DNA from 3 places in the Paenibacillus sp. FSL H7-0737 genome. Region 2 is predicted to be linked to each of the others. Evidence: predicted binding sites of a transcription regulator. Region 2 holds the regulator's gene; each other region holds the start of a gene.
The links. The regulator LexA, encoded in region 2, represses DNA repair genes until DNA is damaged. The targets are predictions, from matches to a motif close to CGAACATATGTTCG.
Positions count from the first base shown of each region.

Region 1: recA (recombinase RecA) is a predicted target of LexA. The motif match lies at 9,239-9,252, and genes of this name have one in related genera.
Region 3: addB (helicase-exonuclease AddAB subunit AddB) is a predicted target of LexA. The motif match lies at 4,585-4,598, and genes of this name have one in related genera.

Region 1 is NZ_CP009279.1:4,105,313-4,116,541, forward strand. It holds gene H70737_RS17925 (DEAD/DEAH box helicase) at 467-1,852, opposite strand; gene pduL (phosphate propanoyltransferase) at 2,124-2,696, opposite strand; gene H70737_RS17935 (dipeptidase) at 2,835-3,800, opposite strand; gene H70737_RS17940 (stage V sporulation protein S) at 3,949-4,209, opposite strand; gene H70737_RS17945 (TIGR00282 family metallophosphoesterase) at 4,410-5,204, opposite strand; gene rny (ribonuclease Y) at 5,347-6,888, opposite strand; gene H70737_RS17955 (regulatory protein RecX) at 7,205-7,936, opposite strand; gene recA (recombinase RecA) at 8,102-9,169, opposite strand; gene H70737_RS17965 (competence/damage-inducible protein A) at 9,469-10,755, opposite strand; gene pgsA (CDP-diacylglycerol--glycerol-3-phosphate 3-phosphatidyltransferase) at 10,865-11,229, opposite strand, start outside.
Region 2 is NZ_CP009279.1:3,780,091-3,791,319, forward strand. It holds gene rnz (ribonuclease Z) at 1-377, opposite strand, end outside; gene metH (methionine synthase) at 522-3,899, opposite strand; gene H70737_RS16375 (FixH family protein) at 4,074-4,505, opposite strand; gene H70737_RS16380 (HAD family hydrolase) at 4,754-5,539, opposite strand; gene H70737_RS16385 (hypothetical protein) at 5,573-6,100, opposite strand; gene H70737_RS16390 (DUF896 domain-containing protein) at 6,150-6,359, opposite strand; gene H70737_RS16395 (LysM peptidoglycan-binding domain-containing protein) at 6,469-6,882, opposite strand; gene lexA (transcriptional repressor LexA) at 7,178-7,804, shown strand; gene H70737_RS16405 (L,D-transpeptidase) at 8,078-8,416, shown strand; gene H70737_RS16410 (hypothetical protein) at 8,566-8,946, shown strand; gene H70737_RS16415 (hypothetical protein) at 9,180-9,758, shown strand; gene H70737_RS16420 (MBL fold metallo-hydrolase) at 9,883-10,665, opposite strand; gene H70737_RS16425 (cupin domain-containing protein) at 10,662-11,162, opposite strand.
Region 3 is NZ_CP009279.1:5,199,142-5,210,370, reverse strand. It holds gene H70737_RS22810 (Na/Pi cotransporter family protein) at 1-624, opposite strand, end outside; gene H70737_RS22805 (class I SAM-dependent rRNA methyltransferase) at 724-2,148, shown strand; gene H70737_RS22800 (DUF4097 family beta strand repeat-containing protein) at 2,507-3,181, opposite strand; gene H70737_RS22795 (MerR family transcriptional regulator) at 3,430-4,224, shown strand; gene addB (helicase-exonuclease AddAB subunit AddB) at 4,729-8,241, shown strand; gene addA (helicase-exonuclease AddAB subunit AddA) at 8,244-11,229, shown strand, end outside.

The sequences.
Region 1 (11,229 bases), 330 kb from region 2:
CTCCTCTTAGTAAATAAGTTCCAAAAAAACTCTCCTTCTCCGTTAGTTGGTATCATTTCTATATAAGACATCAGGTAATAACCATTTTCTCGAATACTCAGTAGAGGTTTAACCTTTTCAAATGCAGTACTAAGGTCATTCCCTACCTCTTGTGAATCTTTAACTCTATCAATCGCTCACCAGAGTTATCCACCCCAAATTTAGTTATTAACTTTCCACTCCCATTATTTACTCGAAGTAACAAAGCATCCTTGTCCCATGAGTTAAAAATACTCGGAATGATTTCTTCGCATACGATCGAATTAGGTGCCTTAAATATCTTCCTCATAACTTCCACCCCACCCTAATATTACAAAAACCATACCATATCTTGAATTCACCTTATCATCAACTAACAAAAAAACCATCAGATTTCTCTGATGGTTTTGAGGTCTTACTATAAAAAACGTCCAGCGTTCATAATAACTTATCTGCTGCTCGTTTGTCTTCCTTTAGTGAACCACTCGGACTTTGGCTTTAATGGAGGGTTAGACTTAGGTTTTGCTTTGGCAGGTTTAGATGCCGCAGGTTTAGATGCCGCAGGTTTAGATGCCGCTGGTTTTGCCCCCGCTGGTTTAGCTGTTGATGGTCTGGAAGTCGATGGTTTAGAAGATGCAGATCTCGAACCTGACGGTTTCGAAGATCTTTCTGTCTTCATTTGCGTTTTACGAGACATCGGATACGGATGATCCTTCACTTCTGGAATCGATTTTCCGATCAATTTCTCGATATCTTTAAGGAACGGAAGCTCTTCAGATTCGCAAAAAGATATTGCCGTTCCGCTTAACCCAGCTCTACCCGTACGACCGATCCGGTGCACATAGGTTTCTGGAATATTCGGCAAGTTGAAGTTGATTACATGAGATAACTCATCAATATCAATTCCTCGCGCGGCGATATCTGTAGCTACAAGAACGCGGGTTGCACCACTTTTAAAATTCCGCAATGCATTCTGACGATCATTCTGCGATTTATTGCCATGAATGGCCTGTGCAGAAATGTTCACTTTCGCTAGATCGCGTGTAACACGGTCCGCACCACGTTTTGTACGAGTAAACACCAGCGCAGAAATGATTGATTTATCCTGTAACAAAAGATTCAATTGATTCTGCTTATTTCCATTCTCTAATAAATAGATCGATTGATCGATTCTATCCGCAGTAGATGACACGGGTGTGATTTCTACTTTTACTGGATTCACAAGCAAGGTTTTGATCAATTTGGAGATCTCAGTAGGCATCGTTGCCGAGAAGAACAGTGTTTGTTTCTTCGTTGGCATTTTGGCGATAATTCGCTTCACATCATGGATGAAGCCCATATCTAGCATGCGGTCAGCCTCATCCAAGACAAGAATTTGGACATACTGTAAGTCTACACGTTTTTGATTGATCAGGTCGATAAGTCTACCTGGAGTAGCAATTAGAATATCAGCACCTTGATTCAAGGCACGCTCTTGCACTTTCTGTGATACACCGCCAACGATGGCAGCAGAGCGGATATCTGTGAATTGGCTATACGCTTTTATGTTATCAGCAATTTGAATCGCTAGTTCTCTTGTCGGTGTTAAGATCAGCGAGCGAATGCGTCGCACATTGCTTGATTTATTGGGACTTGATTGTTCGCTTAATAATTGAATGATAGGTACAGAAAAAGCAGCTGTCTTTCCTGTTCCCGTTTGAGCACATCCAAGTAAATCTCTACCTGCTAATACAGCTGGGATCGATTGCTCCTGTATAGGTGTAGGTGATGTATAGTTTTCTTTGGTTAAAGCCTTTAAAATCGCAGGCATAATATTCAGTTCGTTAAATGTCATTGGGTCTCCTTAATTTCTAATACATATATTCTTAACATTAAATCCAATTATCACGTCATAAACAATAATCATAACACAATTAGTCACATAATAATAGATATTCTTTATCATCACACCAATTTTCATTAAAAATCCATTTCAGGATACCAGTACAATTAATAGCTAATAAGAGCTATGCAGCCAAGTATGCGTATCAGCCAAATAACGTTTCCCAACACACAACAAAAAAAGCGAAGGATTTCTCCCCCGCTTCTTATCATTCGTATGAAGACTAGTCTACGATTTCAGCAGTGTCGCCATTGTTGGCACCAGCAGCATTAGCTTCGTCAGTATCAATATGCATATCAAGTTTGAAGCTGTCGGATACACGAGCAATTACGTTCTCCAATACGAGACCGCGGTCGCCACCGAGACGAACTTTAAGCAATTGCTTATCCGCAATGCCCCAAGCTTCAGCTTCAGAAGTGTGGAAGTGAATGTGACGAGCTGCGATGATAACGCCTTGTTCTAATTCAACTTCACCAGCAGGTCCTTTAAGCGTAATGCCAGGTGTTCCTTCAATATTTCCAGATTCGCGAACTGGAGCTTTCACGCCAAGTGCGAAGGAGTCAGTACGGGAAATTTCTAATTGGGAAGCCGGACGAGCAGGTCCCAAAATTCTTACCTTGTCAAATTTACCTTTGCTACCGATAACTGCTACTTGTTCATTTGCTGCAAATTGTCCTGGTTGGGAAAGTGGTTTGAACTCAGTTAATTGATATCCTGGGCCAAACAGAGCCTCCACGTGCTCTTGCGTAAGGTGAATATGTCTAGCCGACACACCTACGGGTACAGTCTTACTCATTGTAAAGTCACTCCTTGTATTTTCTCTAGTATCTGTACAAGCCATTAACCATTATACATCTTCTTACCCAAAAATAAAAAGGGCTGCATCATAACGAAGCCCCTTTTTTCGACAATTTATGTTTTTTGCACAAGATTGTCATGGTTTAGACACCTGAGAGGGCAAATTTACGCTTAAAAAAGAGGTCGCATTCTCATACATCCAGCCTTTCACAGTATCCTCTGGATAATAACGGAGCAGCTGCTCTATAAGATCAGGGTATTTTCCCGGATGCTCCAACTTCTCTACCCAAGTATCGATGCCGTCAAAATCCGAGCCAAACATCATATGCTTCTCACCGCCGAGACTACATACATGTTCAATGTGCTTTAACAAATCATCCATACGAGCCTTCCCATCATCACTTACAAACCAAGGATAAAAGGTCAGACCCATTCTTCCATCCATTGCAATCAAAGCTTTAATCTGTTCATCATTTAAATTTCTAACATGCCCACATATAGCCGCAGCATTCGAATGGGAAGCAATAAACGGACGATTGCTTAAATCAGCCAACTCCCAGAACCCCGCTTGTGACAAATGCGACACATCAAGCAGCATTCCACTTTCGTTGCACCATTCTATCAGCTTTCTCCCTTTTTCCGTAAATCCACCATTACGCTTCTCTAGCACACCATCTGCTGCCCAGTTCGCATAATTCCAAGTCACACCAAGAAACCGTACTCCAAGTTCGAAGCAGAGCTGAGCATAAAACAAGTTCCCTTCTAAGCCGTCTACGCCCTCCAGAGAGAGCATTGCTTGTGGAGGTGCGCCTACTAATCGATTCCCTACTTGCTCCTTCCACTGTAACCACTGAAGCCCATCTGTGTTCACTATCTTTTGCCTAAAGAGATCAATTTGCCCTAGAACATGTTCAAAGCTTGGTTTTCCTCTGTTAGTTGAAAGATATATTGCAAAACATTGCAACGCCACTCCGCCAGAAGCCAGCCGCTCTGCAGTAACATCTAATCGAGGATCATTGTCAAAATTTATATCCGGGGAGGCTTGCATTTTGCTTAGCACATCACAATGGAAATCCGCTACTTTAAACTTATCAGCCCTCATTTTACAACCCCACTTTCTCACTGTCCCAGCCGTTCATTTCATTTCCAAATGCCTATTTCAGATACTATGCAAAAAAACGCCAGACTATAAATCAAAAGCAAAAAACCTGTTTACAAAAGTAAACAGGTTCAATCATTCTATAGGTCTATTATCTGGGTTCAACAATCAGTTTAATCGCGGTTCGATCTTCCCCATCAATCACTATATCAGTGAACGCAGGAATGCAGATCAAATCTACTCCGCTTGGTGCAACAAATCCCCGGGCAATGGCAACTGCTTTGACTGCTTGATTCAGTGCTCCAGCTCCAATAGCTTGTAATTCGGCCGATCCACGTTCACGAAGAACACCCGCTAATGCGCCGGCGACGGAATTTGGATTGGATTTAGCTGATACTTTTAATACATCCATAGTAAGTACCTCCCCTGGGAAAATAATGGTGTTCTTCCACTACTTTAGATGTTATTCGCGAGAGAAGAAATAATTCCTTCTTTTTACGGACCACGTCTTCCAAAAACGGTATTAAAGATACTCTTTTATGATATAAAAAATATCACACTTTACCCTAACTCAGCGAAATTACCCGGATTAAACCATACTCTGTTCTACGTTTAGCTCATAACCCATTCATCTTCACGTAACCGTATCTTCTCCAGACGAGTCGCCGCACCAGTATTTTCATCTAATTCTGCAAATAAACCGTGAAGCTGCCACTTGCCTTCATCGACAACAAATCGTGCTGGAAGCTGAGTTGTGAACTTATAAAGTACTGCATCTCTTTCCATACCCAGAATTCCTTCGCTTGAACCAACCATTCCCGCATCGGTCAAATAAGCAGTTCCTCCTGGTAAAATCACATCATCATTTGTCTGAACATGAGTATGTGTCCCAACAACAATCGATGCGCGACCATCCATAAAATATCCCATGGCGATTTTCTCAGAGGTTACCTCTGCATGGAAATCGACTAAAATACATTTGTGATCTCTGCGAAGCTCTTCCACAATTTCTTCCCCGACACGGAAAGGACAATCGATAGCAGGTAAGAATGTCCGGCCTTGCAAATTTACTATGGCCAGTTCTTTACCGTTCCCTTTAACGACTGTATAACCTCTTCCCGGTGTTCCTGGCGGAAAATTAGCGGGACGAATAATCCGAGCCTCATCATCGATGAACTCAAAAATATCTTTGTTGTCCCATGTGTGGTTTCCCATAGTTATACCGTGAACGCCCCAGTTAAAAAACTCATTAGCGATCGCCTTGGTGATCCCTCTACCGGCAGCAGAATTTTCACCATTAACAATAATGATATGTGGCTGATATTTACTTTTTAGTGAGGGCAACATCTCACGAAGAGCCTTTCTGCCAACATTTCCAACGATATCTCCAATAAATAGTACTTTAATGATTCTCTCCTCCTAATCGTAACCGCTATATCTAATAGATAAAACCTCATATTCAAAAGAAAAAAGGCCCCGCTTAGGGGCCAATTCTCAACAAATATAAGAAAGTATAAGTTACATCTTATCCCTTAACCTTATATTCCACCTATTTAGCGTATTCAACAGCCCGTGTCTCACGAATAACGGTAACTTTGATATGTCCTGGATAATCCAGTTCACTTTCAATCATTTTCGTAATATCGCGAGCAAGACGGAATGCCTCTGCATCGTCAATCTTCTCTGGCTGTACCATCACGCGTACCTCACGGCCCGCCTGAATAGCAAATGATTTCTCAACGCCTTCGAATGACTCTGAGATTTCTTCCAGTTTTTCTAGACGTTTAATATACGTTTCCAGTGTTTCACGGCGAGCGCCAGGTCTTGCTGCTGACAATGCATCAGCTGCACCAACCAACATAGCAATAACCGAGGTAGCTTCGCAATCTCCATGATGAGACGCGATACTGTTGATAACAACCGGATGTTCCTTATATTTCTTCGCTAGTTCAACGCCGATCTCAACATGCGATCCTTCTACTTCATGATCCAGCGCTTTGCCGATATCATGGAGCAATCCTGCACGTTTTGCAAGCACGATGTCTTCCCCAAGCTCACCGGCCATCAGTCCAGTTAAATAAGCAACCTCCATGGAGTGCTTCAATACATTTTGACCATAGCTTGTACGGAATTTCAGACGACCCAGAATCTTGATCAAATCTGGATGCAATCCGTGAACACCCACTTCGAAAGTAGCTTGTTCACCATATTCGCGAATTCGTTCGTCCACTTCTTTGCGGGATTTCTCCACCATCTCTTCAATTCGAGCGGGATGGATACGTCCATCTGCCACAAGCTTCTCAAGTGCCGTACGGGCCACTTCACGGCGGATTGGATCAAATCCCGACAAAATAACTGCTTCCGGCGTATCATCAATAATGAGGTCGATACCTGTAAGAGTTTCGAGTGCACGAATATTACGGCCTTCACGACCGATAATCCGCCCTTTCATCTCTTCGTTCGGCAGGGTAACAACTGAAACTGTTGTCTCCGCTACGTGATCAGCTGCACAGCGTTGGATAGCGAGTGTGATGATTTCACGGGATTTCTTATCCGCTTCCTCTTTCGCCTGCTGTTCAATCTCTTTGATCATTTGAGCCGTTTCATGGCGAACTTCTTGCTCAACATTGCTAAGAATAATACTTCTTGCATCTTCGATGCTTAAATTGGAAATTCTCTCCAATTCAGTGACTTGGTTTTTGTAAATAACATCAATTTGCTGTTGGGTTTCATCAATTCGTTTCTCTTTGTTAGCTACTTGTTCTTCTTTTCTTTCAAGCGATTCCATTTTTTTATCCAGAGATTCTTCCTTTTGCAGCAAACGTCTCTCTTGCCGTTGGATTTCATTCCGACGTTCACGAGTTTCTTTCTCAGCTTCAGTACGGATTCTATGGACTTCGTCCTTAGCTTCCAATACTGTTTCTTTCTTCAGCGCCTCTGCGTCTTTCTTCGCGTTCTCCACGATGACTACGGCTTCTCTTTCTGCGCTTTGAATTTTAGCTTCTGCAAGGGATTTACGAATAAAATAACCGAACCCAAAGAATAATGCAGCTACAACGAGAACGATAATGACCCAGATCCATGCTTGCATCTGTTCACCTCCTCGTTGGTTCCTCTCCAAGGTATATCCCTGGGAATTGTGCAGTTGTTAAACTATCCGTTCATCACCATACAAAAAACCGGTAAATAACCGATTGCCATACTGCACATGCTGCACATGCACACTGCCCGCCTTATCCGGCGATTACATTTCATATGAGTTGTACGCGAACCGTTTTAAAAAGTCACCTTTTTGGGAAGGAAAAAGGATTCTTACTTTATGCCGATTCATGTTATATTTTATTATTTATAAAAAGACATTGTCAAGAGAGTCGATATGCGCATTAATGTCAAGAGAATCAGTGAGTCTAGTAAAATTCCTCATCTTCACCCTCATAGTTGTCTTCCTCAAGTAAAGTATTGATCACTTGTCGCACCATATCACCCGAGAATCCACGCCGCATTAAGAAGGCTCCAGTCTTTCTGCGCTTATCTGTGGCTTCACCACGAATAAGATTCCATTTCTTACGACCAATCTGAAGTGCACTCTCTAGTTCTTGTTCAGGACTGACATTCTCCAGTGCTTCCGAGATCAAGGTTTTGTCGATTCCTTTCTCACGTAGCTCTTGGCGAATCCACATTTTCCCTTTTCGCTGGTTCGTAATGCGTTGCTCGGCCCATTGCTTTGCATACAAGGGGTCATCAAGAAATCTTTCCTGCTGTAGCCGTTGCACCACTTCCGCAATAATAGTCTCCCCTATTTCCTTCTGCCGTAAACGGCGAGTCATTTCCATAGCGGTACGTGGCTTCCGTTCTAGATAACGAAGTCCTTCTACATAAGCTCGTTGTCGCTCATCAGCAACAACAATTTCCTCCAAATCGGCTTTCATAAAAGAATTTCCAGTAATCATCCGATATTTAATCATGACGTCTTCGTGTACAGTCATGTTATAGGCTCCGAAATGTATGATGTAGCGGTGGTCTGACTTCTTCTGACGTTCTACCTTAGTAATTTCTAAAAGTTCTCCATCAGGAAAATCAGATAGGACCTGTACGTCCTGCTCATCCGATTCAAAATCCATATCCAGCTGTATTACCATAGTTGCTTGTCACCTCATAGCAATAAAATATCCCCACAAAGTGCGGCTTAACTTCGGTGCGTACTCAGGTACTTTGGGGGGACCCCAAATATATATGTTCTTACACTGTTAAGAAAAGACACCCTGCAACAATGAATCACAGGGCGTCCTATTCCTTAGTAAATTCTATTGTTCGATTTCGAGAAGTAGCTTTTCTTCTTCCTCTTGCTCTGCAATGATTTCCGCTTCATTTGGTGCAGCAACAATAGTGGACAGGTTACTTGCTTCACGGATCTTGTTCTCAATGATAAGTGCAATATCTTGATGTTCTTTCAAGAACTGTTTGGCATTCTCACGTCCTTGACCGAGACGCTCACCCTCATAGGAATACCATGCACCACTCTTATTCACGATGTCCATTTCAGTACCGATGTCTACAAGACTTCCTTCTCTGGAAATCCCTTCACCATACATGATATCAACATCAGCTTGTTTAAATGGAGGTGCTACCTTATTCTTCACAATCTTGATCTTGGTTCGGTTACCTACAACGTCGTTACCCATCTTAATACTTTCGACACGGCGAACATCCAACCGTACGGAAGAGTAGAATTTCAACGCCCGACCACCCGGTGTTGTCTCAGGGTTACCGAACATAACACCAATTTTCTCACGAAGCTGGTTAATAAAGATAGCAATTGTATTCGATTTACTAATGGCACCAGATAGCTTCCGAAGCGCTTGAGACATCAAACGAGCCTGTAGGCCGACGTGAGAGTCACCCATATCACCTTCGATTTCCGCTTTAGGAACCAACGCAGCTACGGAGTCAACGACAATAATGTCTACTGCACCACTACGGACAAGTGCTTCAGCAATCTCAAGTGCCTGTTCACCCGTATCTGGCTGAGATAGCAACAATTCATCAATGTTTACGCCCAAGTTACGTGCATACTTCGGATCGAGAGCATGCTCAGCATCGATAAATGCAGCTTGTCCTCCTTGTTTTTGCACTTCTGCAATAGCATGAAGAGCAACAGTCGTTTTACCGGAGGATTCAGGTCCGTATACTTCAATAATACGTCCCTTTGGAAGTCCGCCTATACCTAACGCAATATCAAGTGCCAAAGATCCGCTAGGTACAACTTCCACTTGCATATGAGTGGATTCTCCCAGTTTCATGATCGAACCTTTACCAAATTGTTTTTCTATTTGACGAAGCGCCATATCAAGCGCTGCACGACGATCTGACAATCAGACCACTTCCTTCACTGTTTATAATAATATAATAACGCGTTTTTGAGGTCTTGCCAAGCTTTTTTTCGAACATACATTCGTTTTTTTTGTCTCAAGCGTTAATTATCCCTTTTATTGTAAGCCTCCCTCCGGACATAGAAGTTAACTGATTTCTCTACTTCACCGGACATCAACGACTTATGATCAAAACCAAAACAGCGATCAAAATCTCCGCAGATATACAAAAAACCGCAGCAAAGAAATCTCAGTGCCACGGTTCTTCCGTATGTCTCAATTATAACTGGGCTAATCTCCCATTACAAGTCTGAGCCTTCAAGAGGTGTCTCCACCTTCCGTTCCTCAAGTCTGCGCCATAGACGATACAACAGAGCTTTAACAGTACGCAGTCGTATATTTTCACGTGTACCTTTAAGATTAAGCTCGTATACTTCTGTCTTACGCCCGCGTTCAGCTAAACCAATAAATACAAGTCCAACTGGCTTACGTTCAGAATAGCCTGGTCCTGCTACACCAGTTACAGATAAACCGAAATCACTATCTGCGATCATTCTCACCTGATCAGCTAACACCTCGGCAACTTCACGACTAACTGCCCCTGGAGCATCTGGCCCCTCCAAATAAGCACTTGGCACATTCAGAAGTTTTTTCTTCAGGTCGTTGGAATAACAGACGATTCCTCCCGCAAACATCGAAGCACTGCCTGGAATGTTAGTTATACTCTCCATCAGCAAGCCTCCCGTGCAACTCTCTGCCGCACTTAAAGTCAGACCTGCATCCGCCATCCAATCCACAATCAATTGCTCCAGTGGAACATCAATATTTGCATATAAATGTTCTGGCAAAATCTCTTTGATCTGTTTCTCCAGAATCTCCAGCTTCTTGTAAGCTTCATGCTCGGAAGGCGCTTTTGTCGAAATACGAACGGTTACCTCTCCCTCTTTAGCGTAAGGAGCTATGGTTGGGTCTGTCTGGCTGTGAATAAGATCAATGAGCTTATCCTCAAGCAGTGATTCTCCGATACCTGCAAATTTAAGCATTTTAGAATAAAGTGGCATTTCTGTCGTTAGAGCGTGCTGCTGGAGCCACGGTACAGCTTTATCTACGAACATCGGCTTCATCTCGCGAGGCGGACCAGGAAGCACAATATAATATTTCTTTTCATGCTCAAAAGCAATGCCAACAGCAAGACCAATCTCATTTGGCAAAGGTGTAGTTCCTTCAATTATAAGTGCCTGTTTACGATTATTCTCCGTCATTACAATCTTTCGATCATCAAAGAAACGTTGTACATGATCCATTGCCAAGCGATCTATATGAAGTGTGCGACCTAAGGAAGCAGCCAGCGCGTCCTTCGTTAGATCATCTTCTGTAGGACCAATACCACCGGTAAATATGATAACATCCGCTCTGCTTTGAGCGATCTCAATGGCTTGCTGCAAGCGACTGCTGTTATCCCCAACTACGGTTTGAAAATATACATCAATCCCAATAGCAGCTAGCTCAATAGACAAAAACTGGGCATTACTATTTACGATTTGACCGAGCAAAAGCTCCGTGCCTACTGCAATAATCTCCGCTTTCATACCTGGCTTTCGCCTCCTCGTTATAATGTAGATACACTGCTTTTAGGGTTTAAAAAAGGTAATAGGTGCTTTACCTATTACCTCTCCTATATGTAGCTGCCTAAAACGCTTAAGCATTATGCAGCTGTAATAGATCCTTATTCTTCACAAAATAATCAATTCCAGAGTAAATAGTGATCAAGGCTGCAGCCCAGATGGCAATATCGTCTACAGGAATGCTGACGAATTGAAATGGGAAATTATTTAACAACAGCAGTGAGATCGCTACAATTTGTACAACCGTCTTTATCTTACCCCATTTGCTGGCGGCAACCACTTTTCCCTCTAACAATGCTATCTGGCGAAGCCCGGTTACTGCGAACTCACGACTAATGATAACAATTGCGATCCATGAATCACATCTGCCCAATTCCACAAGTGAAATCAGAACTGCAGAAACTAACAGCTTGTCCGCTAACGGATCAAGGAGCTTAC
Region 2 (11,229 bases):
AATACCGTTCCTCCTGTATGCTCAACAATCTCAATCTTGTATGGAATTCGGGATTGGCTCACAGCTAAGGATATATCTAAGTATGCCTTCAATCCAGGTGGACCATAAACCGTTAAAGGAGAAGTCCCTCCCTGATAACCACGACTAGATAATAAACCTGGAAGACCAAATAGATGATCTCCGTGTAAGTGTGTAATAAATAGCTTTTCCAGCTTCCCTAGGCGAATCGGTGAGCGAAGAACCTGATGCTGAGTCCCTTCCCCGCAATCGAACATCCAAATGCTACGGCGTTCTTCAAGAAGTCTTAATGCAATCGACGTTACATTGCGTTGTATAGTTGGTACCCCTGCATTCGTACCTAAAAAATATAATTCCATCCTTTGTCCTCCCTTCGTCTTAACGGCTGAACAATCTCTTATCTATTCTAAACGTCCTTCTTCCAGCAAAAAACCCCCCAGTTACGGGAGGTTCCGCTGAAAGGGATACAATCCCCCTACAGACCGGGTGTATAAATGAAAGAATTACAGCTTCTCTACATTAAAATACTGCGCTTCTGGATGAGCGAATACCATCGCCGAAACGGAAGCCTCAGGCTCCATCATAAAGCCTTCTGTAAGGTGAACACCGATATCCTCTGGGGATAATAGTTTAAATAGTGGTCCCTGATCTTCCAGATCTGGGCATGCAGGATAACCAAAGGATACACGAATCCCTTGATATCTTGCCCCATGTCTTTGTTTCATGGTCATATCTGCAGGATCTGGGAAGCCCCATGTATCACGCATCATATGATGAACACGCTCCGCTAATCCTTCTGCTACTTCCAGCGCTACAGATTGTAACGCATGTGAGCGTAAATAATCGCCATTATCCTTAAGGGCTGTAGAGAGCTCACGAACACCGTGTCCCGCTGTTACCACGAGGAATCCAACATAGTCCATCATTCCACTGTCGACCGACTTCAAAAAGTCCGCTAGACAGAGATAAGGCTCAACACCTTGTCTTGGGAAAGTAAAGGTATGCAGAATCTCGGCTGTATTCTGTGGATTATACACGATAATATCGTTACCACTTGATTGTGCCGGAAAGAATTGATACATCGCATGAGGAGTAATCGTACCTTCCAGCATCGCTTGATGTAGAATGTCATCGACAGTACCTTTCAACTCCACAGTCCGCTCATCACCAGCAGCTAATTGCGCCTCTACAGAACCTCGTAGCCCCAGATGGTGACCGAGCAGCATTTGCATGTTCACATAAGGGATAATATGCCCCAATGGATAATTACGAATGACATGGCGCTCTAAATCGGGTGGAACAAATACAGGTGCATCTGGAGAAATTTTGGAGCGTACAGCTCTAGTCAGCGTAGGAAGCTCTTGCTTAGGAGCAACTGCCACTGCGGATTCTGCTTCCACTCGAATTTCCTCGGCAATTTTCTCCCGTTCAACAGGATTCATAAGCCGATTAGCAATATCGAGTCCATCCATAGCATCCTTAGCATATAATACCAGTCCATCATATTCCGGCCGGATACGTGTTTTGGTGAACTTGCGGGTCAAGGCAGCACCACCTACCATAATAGGCACATCAATCCCAGCCGTGCGTAGGTCTTGCGCAGTCAGCACCATCTGCTGTGCCGATTTTACGAGTAGTCCAGACAATCCGATCGCATCGGCTTTTTCACGACGAAACGCTTCGATAATGGTCTCAGGTGGTACTTTTATACCCAAATTAATGATCTGATAACCATTATTGGATAAGATGATCTCCACCAGATTCTTACCTATATCATGCACGTCGCCTTTTACAGTTGCCAGCATGATCTTACCTTTTACCGATGTCTCATCCTTCTTCATAAACTGCTCTAAATGACCAACAGAAGCCTTCATCACTTCAGCGCTTTGCAGCACCTCAGCAACAATCAACTCATTGTTATTAAACAGCCGTCCAACCTCTGACATCCCGGCCATTAGCGGGCCATTGATAATCTCCAAAGGTCCTGATTTGGTAAGCGCCTCATTAAGGTCTGGAATAAGTCCTTCTTTGGTGCCTTCAACTACATATGAAGCCAGACGCTCTTCTAGTGACAGGTTAGAAATTTTCTCTTTTTTCTCAACCTTTTTCCCTCGGAAGGCGGCTACAAAAGCAGCAAGCGTGTCGTCATTCGTATTATAAATTAATTCCTCCGCAAGACGACGGTCTTCAGCAGGAATAGACGCATAACGTTCTACCTTCTCGGTATTTACGATCGCATAATCCAATCCAGCCTTAGTGCACTCATAGAGGAATACTGAATTCAGCACTTCACGTCCTGCTTCCGGTAATCCAAAGGAAACGTTGCTGATCCCCAAGATCGTATGAACACCTGGAAGTGCTTCTTTGATTAGACGAATCCCATCAATAGTTTCTTTAGCAGAGCCAATATATTGTTCATCCCCGGTTCCTACAGGGAACACAAGCGTGTCGAAAATAAGGTCTTCTCCAGCTAATCCGTATTTGTTCACTAGTAAGTCGTAGGAGCGTTTGGCAACTTCCAGTTTGTCCGTAGCCTTGATTGCTTGTCCTGTCTCATCAATCGTACCCACTACGATAGCTGCGCCATACTTATGAATCAATGGAGTGACCAGCTCAAATTTTTCTTCACCATCTTCAAGGTTAATGGAGTTAATTATCGCCTTACCTTGACAGTACTGTAATGCCAGATCAATAACCTTCGGATCGGTAGTATCGATCATCAAAGGAACTTTAACCTTTTTTACAACTAATTCTAGAAACAGCTTAATATCTTCAATCTCATCACGGTCCGGATCTTGCACGCAGACGTCGATAACTTGAGCACCACTCTTCACCTGTGCACGGGCAATTTCTGAGGCTTCCTCATATTTACCTTCGACGATAAGACGTTTAAACTTACGCGATCCTAATACATTCGTACGTTCACCAACCATGTATGGACGGTTGTCGTTCTCAATATAAATAGGTTCAATCCCAGAAAGTGCCGGCGGATGATTTCCTGCAAGCGGACGTGGAGGGAATTGTGAAAGTGCCTCCGACATAGCACGGATATGTTCCGGTGTCGTTCCGCAACAACCTCCCGCAATGTTAAGCCATCCCTTTTCTGCAAACGCAGCAATTTTACGCGCAAGAGAATCAGGAGATTCATGATAATGCCCATTCTCATCTGGCAGTCCAGCGTTCGGATAACAACTCACAGCCGCTGAAGAGATTGCAGAAAGTGAACGAATATGATCACGCATGAACTCTGGACCCGTCGCACAGTTCAGACCTATAGAGATAGGCTTCAGATGTTCTAAAGAAATATAGAATGCTTCAATGTTCTGACCAGCAAGTGTGGTACCCATCGGCTCTATTGTTCCCGAAATCATCACTGGCAATTTGATACCCGTCTTCTCAAATGCATTTCGAATACCTATACTTCCAGCTTTCACGTTCAGCGTATCCTGAGAGGTCTCTAGCAATAACGCATCTACTTGACCATCAATCAATGCCACTGCCTGTTCCTCGTAGCTATCAACGAGCTCTTGGAAAGTGACGCCTCCTGTAACAGAGAGTGTCTTTGTTGTAGGACCCATCGCACCTACGACATAGCGGGGACGATCTGGTGTATCATATTTATCAACGGCATTGCGAGCTAGCTTTGCTGCAACCAGATTAATTTCACGAGCCCGCTGCGGAATATCATATTCAGCAAGTACAACAGACGTTGCACCAAATGTATTCGTTTCAATGAGATCAGCACCTGCTTCTAGATACTGCTCATGAATCGTCTGAATTACTTCTGGACGAGTTAATACTAGCATTTCATTACAGCCGTCCAATTCTTCCCCACCAAAATCCTCACCTGTCAGAGGCACCTGTTGGATCATTGTGCCCATTGCACCATCTAGAATTAATATTCTTTGTTGTAAGCTTTCCTCAAGTGTATATTTAGCCAACGTATAGTCCCCCCAGTAAAACATTAGAGTAAGTTTAGCAGAATAAAGGAATTTCGAAAAGCCTTCCTTTCCACTCTGCATTATCTGTAATCATAGGAATTGCTATTCTTTTAATTATGGTTTTACAGAGAGTTCTTTATTAGGCATAGAATGTTGAGTTCTAGCAGTTACGTGTGATGTAACAATATATTGTCCTTCTTTCGTTAGTGTTCCCTCTGCTTGATAGATTCCATCACTGACTAGCTTCCCTTTAAATTCAATTTTCTGTTCACTATCATCTTTACTCACAATTTCGAACAGAACCTCTTTCGCATCATCTACTGCCAAGTTGTCTTGCGTCACCACTGCTTCAAAGGTCACCTTCTGATTTACAACAACCTCTTCAGGATTCCAATGTAACTCGACCTTGATAGGTTCCATAGACATGTCCATGTTCATATTCATATTATGTACGCCAGAATGTTTAGTTTGGTCTGATGAACATCCTCCCAATACTAAAAGTGTTGCACCTAATAATAAAGGAACTATTGTTCTTGAAATCTTCATTTAGATTCCTCCCAGTCGAATTGATTACTAAGAATCTACCAATTCATGTTATACATTCTCCATCTATTATACACATTATTATTGGTTTTTCAGTATTTCGCATTAATTCAGCTAAACTCTTGTGACTTAAATCATATACTAGTAAATCTCATCTATCATATTAAATATGATGTAGATATAAAAAAGACAGCAAGTCTCCTAGATACCTAGGAACTCACTGCCTTCTTAAAGCTTAAATGAATGAAATTTTATAGAGATTGGACTAATGAAAGAAGCTCTCCAAGATGTTTGATTTCATAATCCGGCTGAATTTCCGGATCTGGCTGTTTGCCTTTTCTATTAATCCAAACTGTAGTCAAACCTGTTGCCAGCCCACCACGAATATCAGTTGTAAGCTTATCTCCGACCATAACTCCTTGCTCAGGTGCAATATCTAAAAGTTCTAGGGCATGCAGAAAAATTTCCTTATCCGGCTTTCCTTTTCCGAAGCTTCCAGAAATCACGATGTGATCAAAGAAAGGAACGATTTCAGGTACGCCATCTAGTTTCTCTTGTTGCAATGCAGGGCATCCATTAGTCAGAAGCAATAGCTTCACTTTTCCCTTCAGTTCTTCAAGCACCTGAATCGTTTCTTCATAGATGTAAGGTCGATTTCTACGCTCTGCTGCGAATTTGGCTGCTAATGTCTCAGCAAGAGCTTCGTCCTCTACACCAAGTGCTGCAAGACCACGACGCCATGCCTCTTTACGATATCCCGGTGCAAGCTGCTCCAATTGACGGAATTCCGGCTGTTCACCTGCAGTAAAGTTCCCCCAAAGTGCTTCAAACGGATTAATCCCAATCATCTTTGTAAACGGGTTCGTTTCGTAGGATTCATATAGTCCAATGGCTTCTTTACGCACCGCAAGTTCCAGTTCTTGTGGATCAATCGTATCCCCAGCGGCTTCACATGCAGAACGAAATGCTTCATTAACGCTCCGATCATCCCAGAGCAGTGTATCATCAAGGTCAAATAGTACGGCGGAAATTGGCATTACAGGTCTCCCTCTCCCATGGCTGGTTAATTTCTATTCGTGAACTACTTCAATTTGGTGAGCTTTTGCGAATGCTTCCAGTCGAGTCCCCATTGCATTGGTATCATAACGATTCATAAGTCTGGTAAAAATCCATTTCGTGCGTTTGCCTTTATGCTTAATTACAACAGCTCCACGCGAAAGGATGATTTTCTCAATATCAGAAGCTGGCAGATAACGTTCGCGGTTGAATTTTATAGTAGATAGTCTAGCATTCTCTACCTTCAAGTACGGACGTCGGAAGAACAGAAGTGCCGCTAGTAAGTAGTACAAAACGACTCCTAGCCAGTTCATAAGCATACCATTACCTTTGGCTTGGTCCACTGAACCAATCATCCAAAACATAGTACCAAGCACTAATAACACTACTGGAAATGCAATGTTACGGCCTTTAAAGGTTTCGCTGTTCTTACCAGGAGATTTAGATTTAGATGCGTAAATCGTTTCCTTCCCCTGTTTCTTTCTTTGCTTATTAATTTGCTGCGTGTTGCGTTGAACCATTCTTTCCCAAGAACGGGCCATATGCGTTCCCCCTAGTCATCCAGTAATATCTATGAAAAGGAACAGGGTGTTAATGCTTACGCCCCTTGTTACCTTGTTCATGCTCATCATTATCGACCAATTCAATCGTATTCAATTGTGCTCGGAAGTTATTGCGAATATTCCCCAAATAAATTTCACGAAGCTTGGCGCGTTCCGCCGTTTCCTCTTGATTAAGGCCTACGCTCTTCTGTTTGCGTGCCAATTCGTTAATACGCGCGACCAACTCATCAATATTCAAAACTTTCCCTCCCCTTATAAATTAATTCTAACTCTGCCATGAGAAAAAGAGCTTGTCAAGGTTTACTCCCTGCAAGCTCTTCATGTCCTCTTATTATGTTCTTAGAATATTAATATATAGGTAAAGTGAGAATATCTCCAGCATTAATCTGATTACCTTTAATGCCATTGAATTTTTTAATTCCTTCTATATATACAGCCGTTTTCATATCAGAAGGTTTATTCTCAAGAGCAATACTCCAAAGTGTATCTCCACGTTCAACCACTACGCGCTTCTCATCCTTCATTAAAGTAGTAGATCCTGCAAATACATTACCTACTACTGTAAGTCCTGATAGTACGAGCACAATGATCAATGTTAGTTTAATAACAAAATCTCTACGGAACAAACGCATCAAGCCTTCAAGCAAAAGCTCTGTAATCTCTTTAATCTGAGCTGAATAACGGGTAATAGGATTATGTCCTAAAGATTCAACCACTGGGGCTTTATCGTAGATGCTGCGGTATGTACTGTATTTTAACATGAATATCACCCTCCAAACACTTGTTCTTACTTTTGAAATTATAATAACACGAACATGTGTTTTGTTCAATACTATTTTAGAACAATTGTTCTCTTTTTTTCAGAGGTTAATATTTACCATATTCTTCATATAAAGAATCACTCTTATTGTTTAGATGAAGGAAACGCAATCAATACAAGACTACCATTTATTAACTCTTTCGAATTAATATTTATAATAGTTAGAACTTATGTTTGTGCGAACGGTAGTTCTATGTTATAATTTTCCCAAACATTACTATATGGGGTTGATTCCAATGTCAAAGATTTCAAGTCGCCAGCTGGCGATCCTGGAATTTATACGTAGCGAAGTCCGCAGCAAGGGTTATCCTCCTTCCGTCCGGGAGATTGGAGAAGCTGTTGGTCTTGCTTCCAGCTCCACAGTTCACGGTCATTTAGATCGGCTAGAGAAGAAGGGACTTATCCGTCGAGATCCAACGAAGCCTCGTGCGATAGAATTGCTTGGCCAAGAGGATTCCGAGAATGTCCATCATTTCGCGCAAACCGTCGCTCGCATTCCTGTCGTAGGTAAGGTTACCGCCGGGGTTCCTATCACTGCTACTGAGAATATTGAAGACTACTTCCCGCTTCCAACTCACTATGTTGGAGATAACAAAGTATTTATGTTATCGGTTCAAGGTGACAGTATGGTCGAAGCTGGGATTATGAATGGCGACTATGTTATTGTTCGTCAACAACAAACGGCTGATAACGGAGATATCGTTGTAGCTATGACCGAAGAAGATGAAGCAACCGTTAAGACTTTTTATAAAGAACGTGATCATATACGTCTTCAGCCGGAGAATCCGGCGTACGAGCCTCTTCGCCTTAATCGCGTGACCATTCTCGGCAGAGTTATCGGATTATTTCGAGATATCCACTAAGTATGCACTCCTACCAAGCGAAAACGGATACCGCCCTTTAAAGGACGGTATCCGTTTCTACGAGAAGTATAAGGATAGGGTATATCGTAAAAATATATACTTTCTTTTATTTTTTTAAAAGCTGTTCTGCAAATGCAGAACAGCTTTTTTATTGTTATCAAACTCCATTTATCAATTACAGAACATTTATTCTTATGGGCTAAAATGACCATTTTTAATGAATAACCGTTTAGGCATCCTCCTCATATCTTAATTAGAAAGGAGTGTTGCACAATGCCAAATTACCGGATTATAGTTGATCTGACGCAGCGTATGCTTTATCTTCTTGATAACGACATTGTGATCAGGGGCTTCCCAGTCGGAATCGGTAAAATGTTAACTCAATCACCACTCGGTGAATTCACAATCATTAACAAACAACCCGATCCAGGTGGTCCATTTGGGGTCTTTTGGATGGGTCTATCTAAGCCTCACTATGGGATACATGGAAATAATGATCCCTCATCCATAGGGCACGAAGTATCCCACGGTTGTATTCGTATGTACAATGAAGATGTGTTAGCACTAGCTGCGATTGTTCCGATTGGAACACGAGTAACGATCAGGAATTAAATCTATCTCTATAGATAAACACGCCTCACTCATGGTTCAATGGAGGAGGCGTGTTTGTATTTATGTATTTTTGATGACCTAATAGGAATTATGTGGTTATATGTCGAATAATGTTAACAGGATTTCAAATTGAAAGGAAGTGTCTCGTTTTGAACAACTCAAAAATTAGAACCCTCGTCGATTTTAAAGTCGATGCACTTGTTAAACTCTCTGGCTTATTGTTAAATAACGATCAAGCGAGTGGAAAAAAAGTAAATTTACTCACCTCATTCGGCAGTATTCAAGGGACCATCTCCCCTTCCACCTCCAATAAAGAGGATGTTTTTGACTTAAAATCTCTAATGGATGATGTCATTGTAGATGAATACATATCTTATTTAGGTGCGGAACATCCCGATAAAAATTTCAGCTATAACTTTGTAGTCCTTAATGATGTTTCTGTAAGACCCTATACTCACTATGAATCTCCGATCGAATACAAACAGCTAATTGTTTATACTGATCAAATCACAGCCTTCAATTTCTTATGATTTTGACATATTTATTTTAAAAACCTCTCATCAGCACTCCAGCAGTTGCCACAATTTTGCACTCAGCTCGCAAAATCGGCAGATCTCTGGGTGCTTTCTCTTTTTCTAATCAATAGTCGTTTCCTAAATTCCCACGATTTTCGCTCTTAACAGATACTAGTAGAGTGAATTCAGGCATATCTTTCAATAAGCAATAAATCTTGCTCTACTGAGATCATTGGAGGTGTGATTACATGCTGATTTTCTTGATGTATATGTTTGCCATTGTAGGAGGAATTTTAATTCTAAGTGCCGTTATTATAGAATTAAAAAAACTATCTACTTCTTCTGAACTTTCTAAGCTGTTAAACGCAACCTCATCTTTTAATATTATATTCACCAAAACATTCATTCCGCCCAATCAATCTCACTTGATCGCCCTTAATGAACCTTATAAAAAAATAGCAATAGGTACCAGCAATCCAAAAACAAGCAAAAAAGCAATAGCAAAGCTTTACTCGTTCGACAATATAATGGGATCAGAGATTGTTGTTAACGCACTAACCCTTTCAAAAGTATCTAAACGACAACAAAACAGCAAATCAACTGCTTCAAGTGCGGATATTAATGTGCTTAATAACGTTGACGAAGAGGCTGATGTTATCGAGGAACTTACGCTTAAAATATACATGAACAGCAATGAAATACCTGTGTATAGTATTTCCTTCTTGCCAGGCTTACTGCCCATTCAACAATCCGATAATCAGTACAAAGAAGCTTACTCCCAAGTCCAACAATTACATGCGTTCTTCAGGTCGATCGTATCCGAATAAATGCCCCCCTTCCACCTCTGATTACTTCACTTTACTTTACCCAATTAGAAATTTTGAAAACCTTAAGGAAAGACAAAAAACGGTCCTTTTGGGGGGGCCGTTTTCGCTGCATCCAACATTCATTTTAAAATTGCACACTAAATCCGTTAAATTGGTGAATGCCCGTACCATGAGCGACAAGATCCCGTTCACGTAATTCACGAACTGCCTTCATAACCTCTTGCAAAATAGATGGATCTAGACCCAACGTATTATGAGAGCCAAATATTTGTGATACACCTGGAATTTTTGCAATTTTTTCTAATGAAGCCACTAAATCAACAGGACTAGTAGAGGGGTAAAAAGCATAAATTGGCGTAACATCATACAATAAATCCCCTGTAAACAGATACCCGTTCGCATGATCAAAGATGCTAATATGTCCTGGCGAATGACCCGGTGTGTGGTAAATTTCTAATCTACGCCCGCCTAAATCAAGCACATCTCCCTCTCGCAATAGAGCTGTTGGTTTCCCTTGATAAGGTGTATACGTATTAGGATCAAACGTCTCAGGAACAGGAAGAGTAATATCTCGGCTCATATCTTTTCTGATCTGGGCAAGGGACAAACCTCGTATTCCATTAATCAGCCAATCCTCATCCTCTTTATGAACATAGATCGTCTCAAATTGTCCATGACTGCCAATATGATCTGCATGCACATGCGTAGTGATGACAGCGATAGGTAAATCCGTTAACTGATCCGTTATTCTTTTTATATTATCGATGCCTAATCCCGTATCAATCAACACCGCTTGTTCTTTCCCTAACAACAAAAAAGAGTGCACCTTTTCCCAATGTCCATATTCACTGATTGCATAAGTAATTGGATCAATTTTCGTGACTGTGAACCATCGATCTTGAATCAAGTGTGATCCTCCATTCCGTTCCATTTCTCCCTTACCTGCTCTTCTCCTTTATAATAGTCCGCTTGTTGATCCGCCTGATAAATTTCTTGATAGGGGAGAATGTTGATTTTACCTGAGTCCGGATATTCGCAAACATCTATGCCCTGGTTCGTTCGGAGATCAAGATACTTGCAAGGTGCATCCGTATGATTATAAAGTTGATGCGCTCCTTCAGGTCCTATTTCAAAAAATAGCACATCACCTTCAGAAACCTCACTAAAACCCTCGGGAGTTCTTAACATCGCTTTTCCCGTCAAAATCACAAATATTTCTTCAGCGTTTCTATGAAAATGATAAGGAAAGGAATACTTATCTGGATCAAGCGATCTTATGTCGAAGACAAGATGTTTAGAATTAGCGATCTCAGCTAACCTCTCACTCGTATGCCAAGCAAACTCAGGGATCGGAGATAACTTTTGTTTAAATGAAACTGTATTTTCATTAAAAATCTTCGCCAAATATAACACCCCTCATCCATTACGCTTTTCTTTCAATATAATCGGTTTGGTACTTTATGTAAATGCA
Region 3 (11,229 bases), 1.4 Mb from region 2:
GCTGCTATGTAACAGGGCAGTTAAGCAGGCACCAGCGGCGAGTCCCCATAGGGCACTTGTGGTAGCATGATTCAGGAACCAAAGGAATAGGCCACTCTCCTGAAGCGTCCCGCCAATGGACTGCATGACTGCGATTCCCCATAGGACTAGGGCGAATCCTGATACAGCCAGGCTGATGAATTGCAGCGGCTCTGATATTTTCCGGCATAGTGCTGCTGCCCGTGATGTATGCGGTAACTCGCCAGCTATAACTGCTGCGGCCCACAGACTCAGTGAGGCAGCCAGCAGTGGCGATGCCATGGAATTGATCTGAAGTCCGATTAACTCTGTGGTCAAAGTGGTGCCGATGTTGCTGCCTAGGATAATGCCAAGTGTACGAGCATAGGTGAGCAGGCCGGCATTCACCATACCGATCGTTAGCACAGTTACAGCCGTGCTGCTCTGAAGCAGGGCTGACAGTACACTGCTTGCGATCAAGCCTTTGATAGGTGTAGAGGTTGCCTTATTCAGGCTTGTAGTTAACAGTGGCCCTGCAAGCTTGGACAACGCTGTTTCCATTAGCTTCATGCCAGCCAGAAAAATGACAAGACCATATATAATAGGGAAAAGCAGATCACGGAACATTGGGCATACTCCTTTGGACGAGGGTTGTACACCAATATATGAAAGTAACGTGTAGGACATGTATAAAATCATTTTTAGAGAAACAGGGAGTTGAAGTCATTGGCATCGGTTATTTTAGAACGCAATCGTAAAAAAAGATTAGAACAGGGCCATCCATGGGTCTACGCAGGTGAAGTTGCATCAGTTGAAGGAAACCCAGAAGCAGGGGGATTAGTAGATGTCCTAAATCATCAAGGCCGGTTTTTGGCCGTGGGCTATTACAATCCAGCATCGCAAATCCGGGTGAGAATTGTATCGCAGGGACCACTGGCGATCATGGATACAGCTTTTTTCGTAGAACGGTTTACGAATTGTCTGCAACATAGAGAACGTTTCCTCCCTGGGGCAGATGCATATCGTTTGGTTTATGGTGAGGCGGACTTTTTGCCAGGGCTTATTGTGGATCGGTTCGGGGATATTCTAGTTGTACAACTCCTTACACTCGGAATGGACAAGCGCCGTACAGAGATTGTTGAAGCACTTGTACAGGTTATGACACCGCGTGGTATTTATGAACGCAGTGATGTTAGCGTGCGCGAACTGGAAGGGATGGAGCAGACTACAGGTGTGCTGTACGGGGAATGCCCACGTCATGTTACCGTAAGTGAGAATGGCCTTAAGCTGGTAGTAGATATCGAAGAGGGCCAAAAGACAGGCTACTTCTTTGATCAGCGTGAGAATAGAGCATCCATTGCCCCACTCATGAAGGGCTGGGGTGGACGAAGTGGCATTACGCTGCAAGAAATCGAAGCAGAAGATGGCTCATTACAAACTTTGCCGGTAAACAAGAGTGGTAAACACGTAACCTTCCCTTATTGGGATGGTGCTACAGTGCTGGAATGTTTCTCGCACACAGGTAGCTTCACTCTGCATGCTTGCAAGTATGGCGCGAAAAAAGTAACCTGCCTTGACGTTTCCGCTCATGCCATAGAGAGTGCCAAGGTCAATGTGGAGCTGAATGGCTTTAGTGATCGAGTGGAATTTGTAGTGGATGATGCTTTTGCCTACCTGCGCAATCAGGTAAAAGGTCTGGAGGAACGTTCGGAGCGGGCGACGATTGCAAGCGGAATGGAATCAACAGTAGCGTCTACAAATGCTAAATCCGGAGGCAAAACAACCAAAACAGATACCTCCAAGCCGATGACAGCAGGTGGAGGTAAAACTTGGGATGTAGTTATCCTAGACCCTCCAGCGTTTGCGAAAACTAAAAGTGCAGTAGCAGGTGCTTGCCGTGGTTACAAGGATATCAATCTACACGGCATGAAGCTGGTGAACGAAGGCGGATATTTGGTTACTGCAAGTTGTTCTTACCACATGCAGCCGGATCTATTCCTTGAGACGATTGCCGACGCAGCTAAAGATGCAGGTAAAGTATTGAGACTTGTGGAATGGCGTGCCGCAGGCAAAGACCATCCGCAGATTCTAGGCGTTAACGAAGGACACTATCTGAAGTTTGCGATTTTTGAAGTGCGGAGTAAGAAATAAGCTGGCTGTTCATATATAGGCAATGGATTTTAATCCGTAAAAGGAGTCTTCGATCGAGGCCTCTTTTTACGGATTTTTTGCTGTGTTCTAAGAAGAGTAGGATTCGGGATTAACAAGGTATGTCCGCTTAGTCCGATAAGTTGCCAAAACAGCACGAAATTCATGAATAGCGACTCCTGAGTCCGAATGTAATCCAGAAAGTATAAGCCGCTGTTTTCCATTACAAGACGGATATTTTATCGGTTATAGGCCGGTAGAATAGTCGAAGAGGTAGGACCAGAAGTTTCAAAAGTGAACACAGGGGTTATCCCTTTCAATATTGTATCTGACTTCATACGATCCAATATTTAACTACTGGCTACTCAGAAAATTGTAAGGTAATATCGCCGTTATTTGTATAAGCAGATAATTTTTTCGAACCATTCTCTTTATTGGCAGGCAAATTGCTTTCTCCTTTTTTTACCTTGCTTAAGATCGCGAAATCATCAGATGACCCTAGAATTGAACCGCTAATATTTCCGTTTTTTGTTTCAAGGGTTATAGCCGTCCCTACATTCAATTTGTCCAGTTGGATATTTCCGTTATTTATATTTACTTCCACTGTCCCTAAAAACACGATTGTTGGTAATACAATACTTTCATTTGATGTTTTTAAAGTCAAATTTTTTAAAGTTGCATCAGGTATCGATACCTGAATAGTTCTGGTTACTTGCGAGCCTTTTCCTCCGATATAGTCGTTCCATTCCTTATTACTGTCACTTACCATTGACAGTTCTTTATCGTCAGATAGATCAATCTTGTAAAAATCTTTCTCACTTTCATAGTAAACAATATGAATTTGTTCATCTTTAGATTGGAGGATATTTATTTTTTTGTCCTTTACATCAATTGTTAAGGTATCAATATTTTGGGCAGGTATGGTGTAATTTTTTTCCTCCATGGAAGTGGAGTCGGAGGAACATCCTGCTAATGATATCAATAGTGTCACCAATATGCCTATAGTAGTTAGTAATTTTTTTGCAGTACTTTTCATTATAAAACGCTCCTTCGTTAAATCATTTTTCTTTTAAATATAGCCAGTCCTACGAATGCCAATATTAAGCTGCTATGCAGACAAATTCAGATATACAACAAAGGATAATCCTTTGATACATGATTTAGTTCTTCATATTTGCCTTCCTCTCTGGTAATAAATTCATTTTGTATTTCGTTGCGTTTATAAGTCGCATATGTTTTAATCATCATAAACTTTTGTGTTACAAAAAGGTCAAGAGGGTAGATATGAACAACTATTTTACAATTAAGCAAGCAGCAGAGATCGTTGAGATGACCACTGAGACCTTGCGGCACTATGATCGTATTGGATTAGTCAAGCCATGCCATAAAGATGAACTGTCGGGATATCGATACTATTCCGAGCAGGAGCTCGTAAAGCTGCAAACCATTGAACTGCTCAAAGCAATGGATCTTACTTTAATGGATATTAAAGATATTTTGCAGCAGAATGATCTCTCTAAAGTAATTGCATTTCTAAAACAAGCAGAAAAAAGAGCAGACGATAAAATTGCTCGTCTGCAGTATGCAAAATCGAAAATTAAACGTGCCTATCTACATTATGAAAATAAGTTCCACGACGGTTATAGTCAAAGTGAAAATTACTTTGTCAGACACATAGAGGAAAGGGTAATTATGCTTTCGAATAAAATGGAAAGCCCCACACTTAAGAATTTATGGGACTATCACAGACATTTCTATCAACAAATTGAAACGTCTCTGCATTCACAATTTCTGTTTGAAGATATGGCAGGAATGTTCACGACTGAAGGAATAACACGATTATTTGCTGTTTGCTTGAAATATCCGTCTTTAGAGGGGCTGACTGTGCTACCAGAAGGGGACTATCTGTGTGCAATTTGTACCGAAGAGAATAAGAATGCTGTATTACAAAGTTTACTTGAAAGGGCAAAGACGGAATACAATGTGTGTCCAGATTTTGTTCTTCATAACATTATTGTGACTGGAATATTGCAGTGGGATTATCAGATACAACTGTTCATTAAGAAACACTCATGTTAGATTAAATACAAAGGAAAAGGTTTAGGAAAAGAAAAATGTTTGATTGAAAGCCGCTAATTTAGCGGCTTTTTTTGATTAAGGAATCATGTTTCTTGCCCCTGACTGAGGACAAGAACGTTATACTTCGCCGATTAGATAAATATTTAACTATAGTTCAATGTTATCTATTAAGCTAACTGGTAGATTAACGCTATAAGCGAACCCGAATCTCGAACCCTAACTCTACGCTCCAAACAGAAAGCATCGAACGTTGCACACCGGGTATTAACAAACTAGAAATACTAAACAGCAAGTCACCACAATACGTTAGTTGCTGTTTACTTCGTAGCTTTTTTATTGTAAATCATTAGAAAATACTAGCAAACGCATGTTCTGATTTGTGCAGCTATGTTATACTGAGGGGACGAGGAACGACTGAACTTTTTCATTTGAACATTATCAAACGGTGAGTATTTCACCTTGTTTCATATACATTTTCTCCGCTACGGAAGGAGTCTATCATTTATGTCGGTAACCTTTTTACTAGGCCGCTCTGGTAGTGGCAAGACAACAAAAATATGGGAGTCTATTTCTTCTTCATTAGAGAAGGAGCCTCTTGGCGCGCCGATCATTATTCTTGTACCGGAACAAGGTTCCTTTGGAGCAGAACGGGGGCTTTTGACCGTAGGGAATGTGAAGGGAAGCATTCGGGCGCAGACACTGAGCTTTTCTCGGCTTGCCTATCGAGTGAAACAGGAAACTGGAGGCAGCGCTAGTCTGCCGATCAGTGAAGAAGGTAAAAAGATGTTGATTTACAAAATCATAAGTCGCCGTAAAGAGGAACTGAAATTGTTCGGTGCCTCTGCCGACAGACCGGGTTTTGTGGAACGGTTGAATCAACTGCATACGGAGATGAAGCGTTGCTGCTTGGCTTCCTCTGATTTAGAGGAGCAGTTATCCGCAATGCGAGGCGCTATTGCAAGAAGTCCTATTCTTGAAGGCAAGCTGGATGATTTACAGCTGGTATTCAGCGATTTAGAGAAGGAAATGTCACGCCTCTATATCGACGAAGAGGATCGTTTAGCGGAACTAGCTGAGCATATTCCTGATTCCTCTTACATTCGCGGGGCGGAGATTTGGGTAGATGGGTTCCACGGCTTTACCCCGCAGGAATTCGTAGTGCTTCGAGAATTGATGCAGCAAGCATCGAAGCTGACCGTGTCCCTTACACTTGATCGTTCGTATCCCTATGGAGATCAGTTGAATGAGCTTGAATTGTTTCACCCAACTGCGGTTACTTACATTAAACTGCGTGGAATAGCTGAAGAGCTAGGCATTGATGTGTGGGACGAGCTTCTGGAGCCACCGGTTCTTCCGCGTTTTGAAGAAAGTCCTGTTCTTGCTCATCTCGAAAGGGGATATGACCGCCGAAAGGTCTGGATGGGTGCAGATGAACTGGCAAATGAAGCGATATCTATAGGCGCAGCAGTTTCTCATAGAGCAGAGGTTGAGGGAGCACTGCGTGAAATGATCAGACTGGCGCGAGATGAAGGTGCAAAATATGGTGAAATGGCCGTATTGATGCGTAATATTGGAGATTACGAGCAACTGATTAAACCGTTGTTCCAAGATTACGGAGTACCTTTTTTTCTGGACCAGAAGGTAAATGAGCTGCACCATCCATTGGTAGAGTTTGTACGCTCCGCATTGGATGTGGTGCGTCGACGCTGGCGCTTCGAGGATGTATTCCGCTGTGTAAAGACAGAGCTTTTGCTACCGCTGGACGGTAGTATTACGCGTGAGGATATGGACGCCTTAGAGAATTATGTGCTGGCTTGTGGGATTCAAGGGTATCGCTGGACGGATGGCCGTTCATGGAAAGGGATTCCTAGCTTGTCGCTGGAAGGCGGCAGACAGATGGATGAAGAACTGCTTGCTACAATGGAGCGATGCCGTGCTAGTATAACGGGTCCTCTATTTGCTTTTGAGAAACGGATACAGAAGAGTAGAAGCGGCCTTGAACTATGTACCGCAGTGTACAAGCTGCTTGATGAGACGGATGTTGCTCGAAAGCTGGAGAAACTTAGTGTCGGTGCTATGGAGAAGGGGCAACCCGAGAAGGCTAGAGAACATAGTCAGCTGTGGGGTGCAGTGCTTGATCTGCTAGATCAGATCGTCGAGATGATGGGCAACGAGAGACTTGAATTTGATGTGTTCACCGGAGTCCTAGAGACAGGACTTGCTGAGCTTAAGATGGGACTTGTTCCTCCCGCGCTCGATCAAGTACTGGTTGGTAACATGGATCGGACTCGACCAACGGGAGTTAAATACGCTTTTTTGCTTGGATTTAATGAAGGTGTTGTGCCTGCGCAGTTTAAGGAGGATGGAATTCTCTCGGAAGGCGAACGCTCTGTACTTGAGAACGCCGGTATGGAGCTTGCTCCTGGTGCTTCTCGTAAACTGCTGGACGAGCGGTTTTTGATCTATAATGCGCTAACGACAGGAAGTCGAAAGCTCTGGATTAGCTACGCCACTGCTGATGATGAGGGCAAGGCGCTCCTTCCCTCTGAGGTAATCCGTCATTTGCATAGAATGTTCCCAAGGGTTCATGAGCACAGCTTGGCAGCACTTCCCCCTGCAGGACTACCAGAAGAAGTCAGAGATTCCATTCACCTCGGTTACATTGGTCATCCAGAACAAAGTCTTCGTGCATTGATTATGCAGCTACGCCAGTGGCGCCAGGGGACGGAGATACCTGAATTATGGTGGGATGTGTATAACTGGTTCGCTGCTGATGATATTCGTAGTCTCGAATTGAAACGTCTGCTCAGTTCATTGTTCTACCGTAACGTGGGAACGAAGCTAAAACGTGGAACAAGCCTTAGATTGTACGGTGGATCGACACTGCGAGGCAGTGTGTCCCGGATGGAGAAGTTTGTTGCTTGCTCCTTCTCCCATTTTGCATCTTACGGACTTAGACTGAAGGAACGCCAGCTATATAAGCTGCAAGCACCTGATATTGGACAACTGTTTCATGCTGCGTTAAGTGACATGGCGGTAAGACTGAAAGAAGAGGGCCGCGGCTGGGGAAGCTTGTCTCCAGAGGAATGTCGGCGTGAGGCAAGTGAGACGGTAGAACGTTTATCGCCGATGCTGCAGGGTGAAATTCTGATGAGCTCTAAACGTTACGGATACATCTCACGCAAGCTAAAAAATATTGTTGGACGTGCTTCTGTAATTCTGGGCGAGCATGCCCGCCGAGGCAGCTTTGAGCCGGTAGGGCTGGAGCTGGATTTTGGACCGGATAAGGAGTTGCCTCCTTTAAGAATTACGCTGCCGAATGGCTGTGTGATGGAGGTTGTTGGACGGATTGACCGTGTAGACATGGCCCGTGGAGAGAATGGAATTCTTCTGCGGGTGATTGATTATAAATCGAGTCAAAAAGACCTCAAGCTGCACGAGGTGTATTATGGATTATCGCTACAGATGCTGACCTATCTGGATGTGCTGCTTACGTACTCGGAGCAATGGCTCGGGCAACCGGCGCTTCCAGCAGGGACACTGTATTTCCACGTACATGACCCACTGTTAACCTCATCTAACGGGATGAACAAGGAACAGGCAGAACAAGAATTGCTGAAACGCTTCAAGATGAAAGGACTGCTTACAGCAGACCGCGAGGTAGTATCCCTGATGGATACGACTTTAGACAAAGGGTATTCTTCTATCGTGCCTGTAGCAGTAAAAGCTGATGGCAGTTTTTATAGTAGTGCCTCTGTAGCTACACCAGAGCAGTGGGGACACTTATTATCATCCGTTCGGGGAACGATCTCGGATATCGGGACACGCATTACGGAAGGTGATGTGGCGATTGAGCCATACCGGATTGGGCAAGAGACAGCCTGCACATTCTGTTCCTTTAGACCCGTCTGCCAGTTCGATGAAGCCGTGGAAGGCAATGGCTACAACAATCTGGGTAAGCCAGGGAAGGACGTTATTTGGGATCTGCTGTCCCGCAAAGGAGGAACTACACCGTGAGTATGAAGTCTGAAATAGAAGCGAAACCGGAAGGAAGCATATGGAGTGATGACCAGTGGCGCGCCATCGCTGAGAGCGGTGATGATATCCTCGTTGCCGCGGCGGCAGGTTCCGGTAAGACAGCGGTACTTGTAGAACGGATTATTCGCAAAATCAGCAAGGAAGAGAATGGCTTTAGCGTAGATAGATTGCTAGTAGCTACGTTTACCAAAGCTGCTGCTGCCGAGATGCGCCAGCGGATTAGGGAAGCACTAGATCGGGAGCTTGAGGAGAATGGAGAGAATGACCATTTACGCCGTCAGCTGTCGTTGCTCGGGAAAGCCTCGATTACAACACTACACTCCTTCTGTCTGGAAGTGATCCGGCGTTATTATCAGATTATTCCTATAGATCCTGGTTTCCGTATCCTGAACGAACATGAAGCAGAGATGATGCGGCAGGAGCTGCTTCAAGAGCTGCTGGAGGAAAAATACGGTGAAGTAGGTGAAGATGGCGCGGATAGTGTATTTGTACAGCTTGCTGACTGGTTCAGTGGTGAACGCAGCGATGATGCGGTACATGCGCTAATACAGCGACTGCATGATTATGCCCGCAGCCATCCTTGGCCAGAGCAGTGGCTTCGTGATACCGCAGCTGATTTCTCATTACCAGACACAGATAGCTTAGGTCGAACTCCTTGGGTGCTAAGTATTCTTGAAGAAGCGAAGCTGACCCTTGCGGGTGCAGCCAGTCAGCTTATCCAAGGCCGGGAGATCGCGCTACAGCCGGGTGGCCCGGCGCCTTATGCCGAGAATTTGACGACTGACCTTGAGATGGTAAATGCATTGCAGGAGGCTGTGAATGAACGGCCATGGGCAGAATTATATGATATTTTCATGGAAGTATACTTTGGAAAATTGAAAGCTTGTAAGAAGGATTCGACAGATCCTGGACTGCAGGAAATGGTTAAAGAACTGCGCGATAGTGTGAAGAAGAGTATTTTAGATCTTCAGAAGGCATTGTTTGGCCGTCCTGCAGATGTTTTTTTGAGAGAACTGAACGAAGCGGCTCCTCTTATGGCAGAGCTTGCTGAGACGGTGATAGCGTTCGGTGAACGTTATCGAATCGAAAAAGCAGGACGGGGTCTCGTCGACTTTAGTGATTTGGAGCATTATTGTCTGCAAATTTTGCGCCATCATGATTCTCTACCAGGCCATTCCCTGCCTTCTGATGCAGCGATGGAGTACCGTGCCCAATTCGATGAGGTTCTGTTAGATGAATATCAGGATACGAATAGTGTGCAAGAAGAGATTGTGCGGCTTATCTCCCGCGAAACACCTGGTAACCGATTTATGGTCGGAGATATGAAGCAAAGTATTTATCGGTTCCGTCTGGCAGAGCCGGGGCTGTTCCTGGATAAATACCGTAGCTTTGGCTCTAAGAATGCCGGAGGTGGCAGTAATACAGTTGGCGAATCCGAGTTAAGCGAGTTATCTGAGAAGCCTAATGAATCGTCCGGCGGTTCGGTTATCGATCTAGCCCGTAATTTCCGTAGTCGTATGGAGGTTGTAAATGCCGTAAATATGATTTTTCGGCAGATTATGAACGAGACAGTGGCGGAGATTAATTATGACGAACGTGCTGAGCTTGTGTATGGAGCGAATTTCCCGGGTGCAGCAGAGAAGGGGCCAGATACTTTTTTTGCACCAGAGCTATTATTGATCGATCGCGGAGCGGCAGCAGGTAAAGTAGAAGAGACTGAGGACGGTGAGACTCCACTTCAGGAAAGCGAAGCTATTGAAAGTGAGACTGCGCAACTGGAAGCACGGGCGATTGCTCGCCGCATTTCACAGATGACTGGCCTGAATGGCGGATCTCCGCTGCTGATTTATGATAAAGGGCTTAAGATTATGCGCCCAGTGATTTATGGTGATATCGTGATTTTGCTTCGTTCGGCGAGAATATGGACCCCTTTAATTATTGAAGAGCTTCGGATGGAGGGAATCCCTGCTTACGGAGATCTGAATAAAGGCTATTTTGAAGCTACAGAAGTAGAAATTGCACTCTCACTCTTAAAAATAGTCGATAATCCTCAGCAGGATATTCCACTCGCTGGTGTGCTTCGTTCACCTGTTGTTGGTTTAACTGAAGAGGAACTGGCTAAAGTTCGGATGTACAGCCATGGTTCTTTCTATCGTGCTGTACAAATGGCAGCGAACATGCAAGATGCAAACGAAGCTGAGGAAGAATACGATCTTTTCTCGGCTCATGTGATAGAAACAGCAAGTGCAGCGGAAGAGAAAGTTACCTCAGATAATAATGATGAAATCATTAATGAGGTGGAATCTGGAAGTGGAGCTTTACCGCAAATCAGCCTAAAGCTGAAGCAAAAGCTTAAGAATTTTCTAGAACGGCTTGAAAGCTGGAGAGATGCAGCTAGACAAGGCAGTCTCAGTGAGCTGATCTGGCGTATTTATGGTGAGAGCGGCTATCTGGAATGGGTTGGAGGCTTGCCTGGAGGCTCACAGCGACAGAACAATCTTAAAGCTCTGTATGATCGGGCTGTTCAATTTGAGAATGATACTGCGGCGCGTGGGTTGTTCCGTTTTCTGGTGTTCATTTCACGGCTTCGTGAGAATGGCGGAGATCTTGGTGTAGCTGGTGGTGGCGGCGAAGAGGGCAATGGGGTCAGAATTATGACTATCCATAAATCCAAAGGCTTAGAGTTTCCTGTTGTTTTTATAGCGGGTATGGCCAAGCAGTTTAATCGGCAGGATTTGCATTCTCCTTTCCTGATGCACAAGGAGCTTGGCTTTGGGCCACGTTTTGTGGAGCGGGAAACACGGGTCAGCTACCCTACGCTTCCTTATTTGGCTATTAATCGTCGTACACGACTTGAATTATTGGCTGAGGAAATGCGGGTATTATATGTAGCTTTAACTCGTCCGAGAGATAAGATGATTCTAGTCGGTACCGTAAGAGATTTACCACGGAAAATTGCTAGCTGGA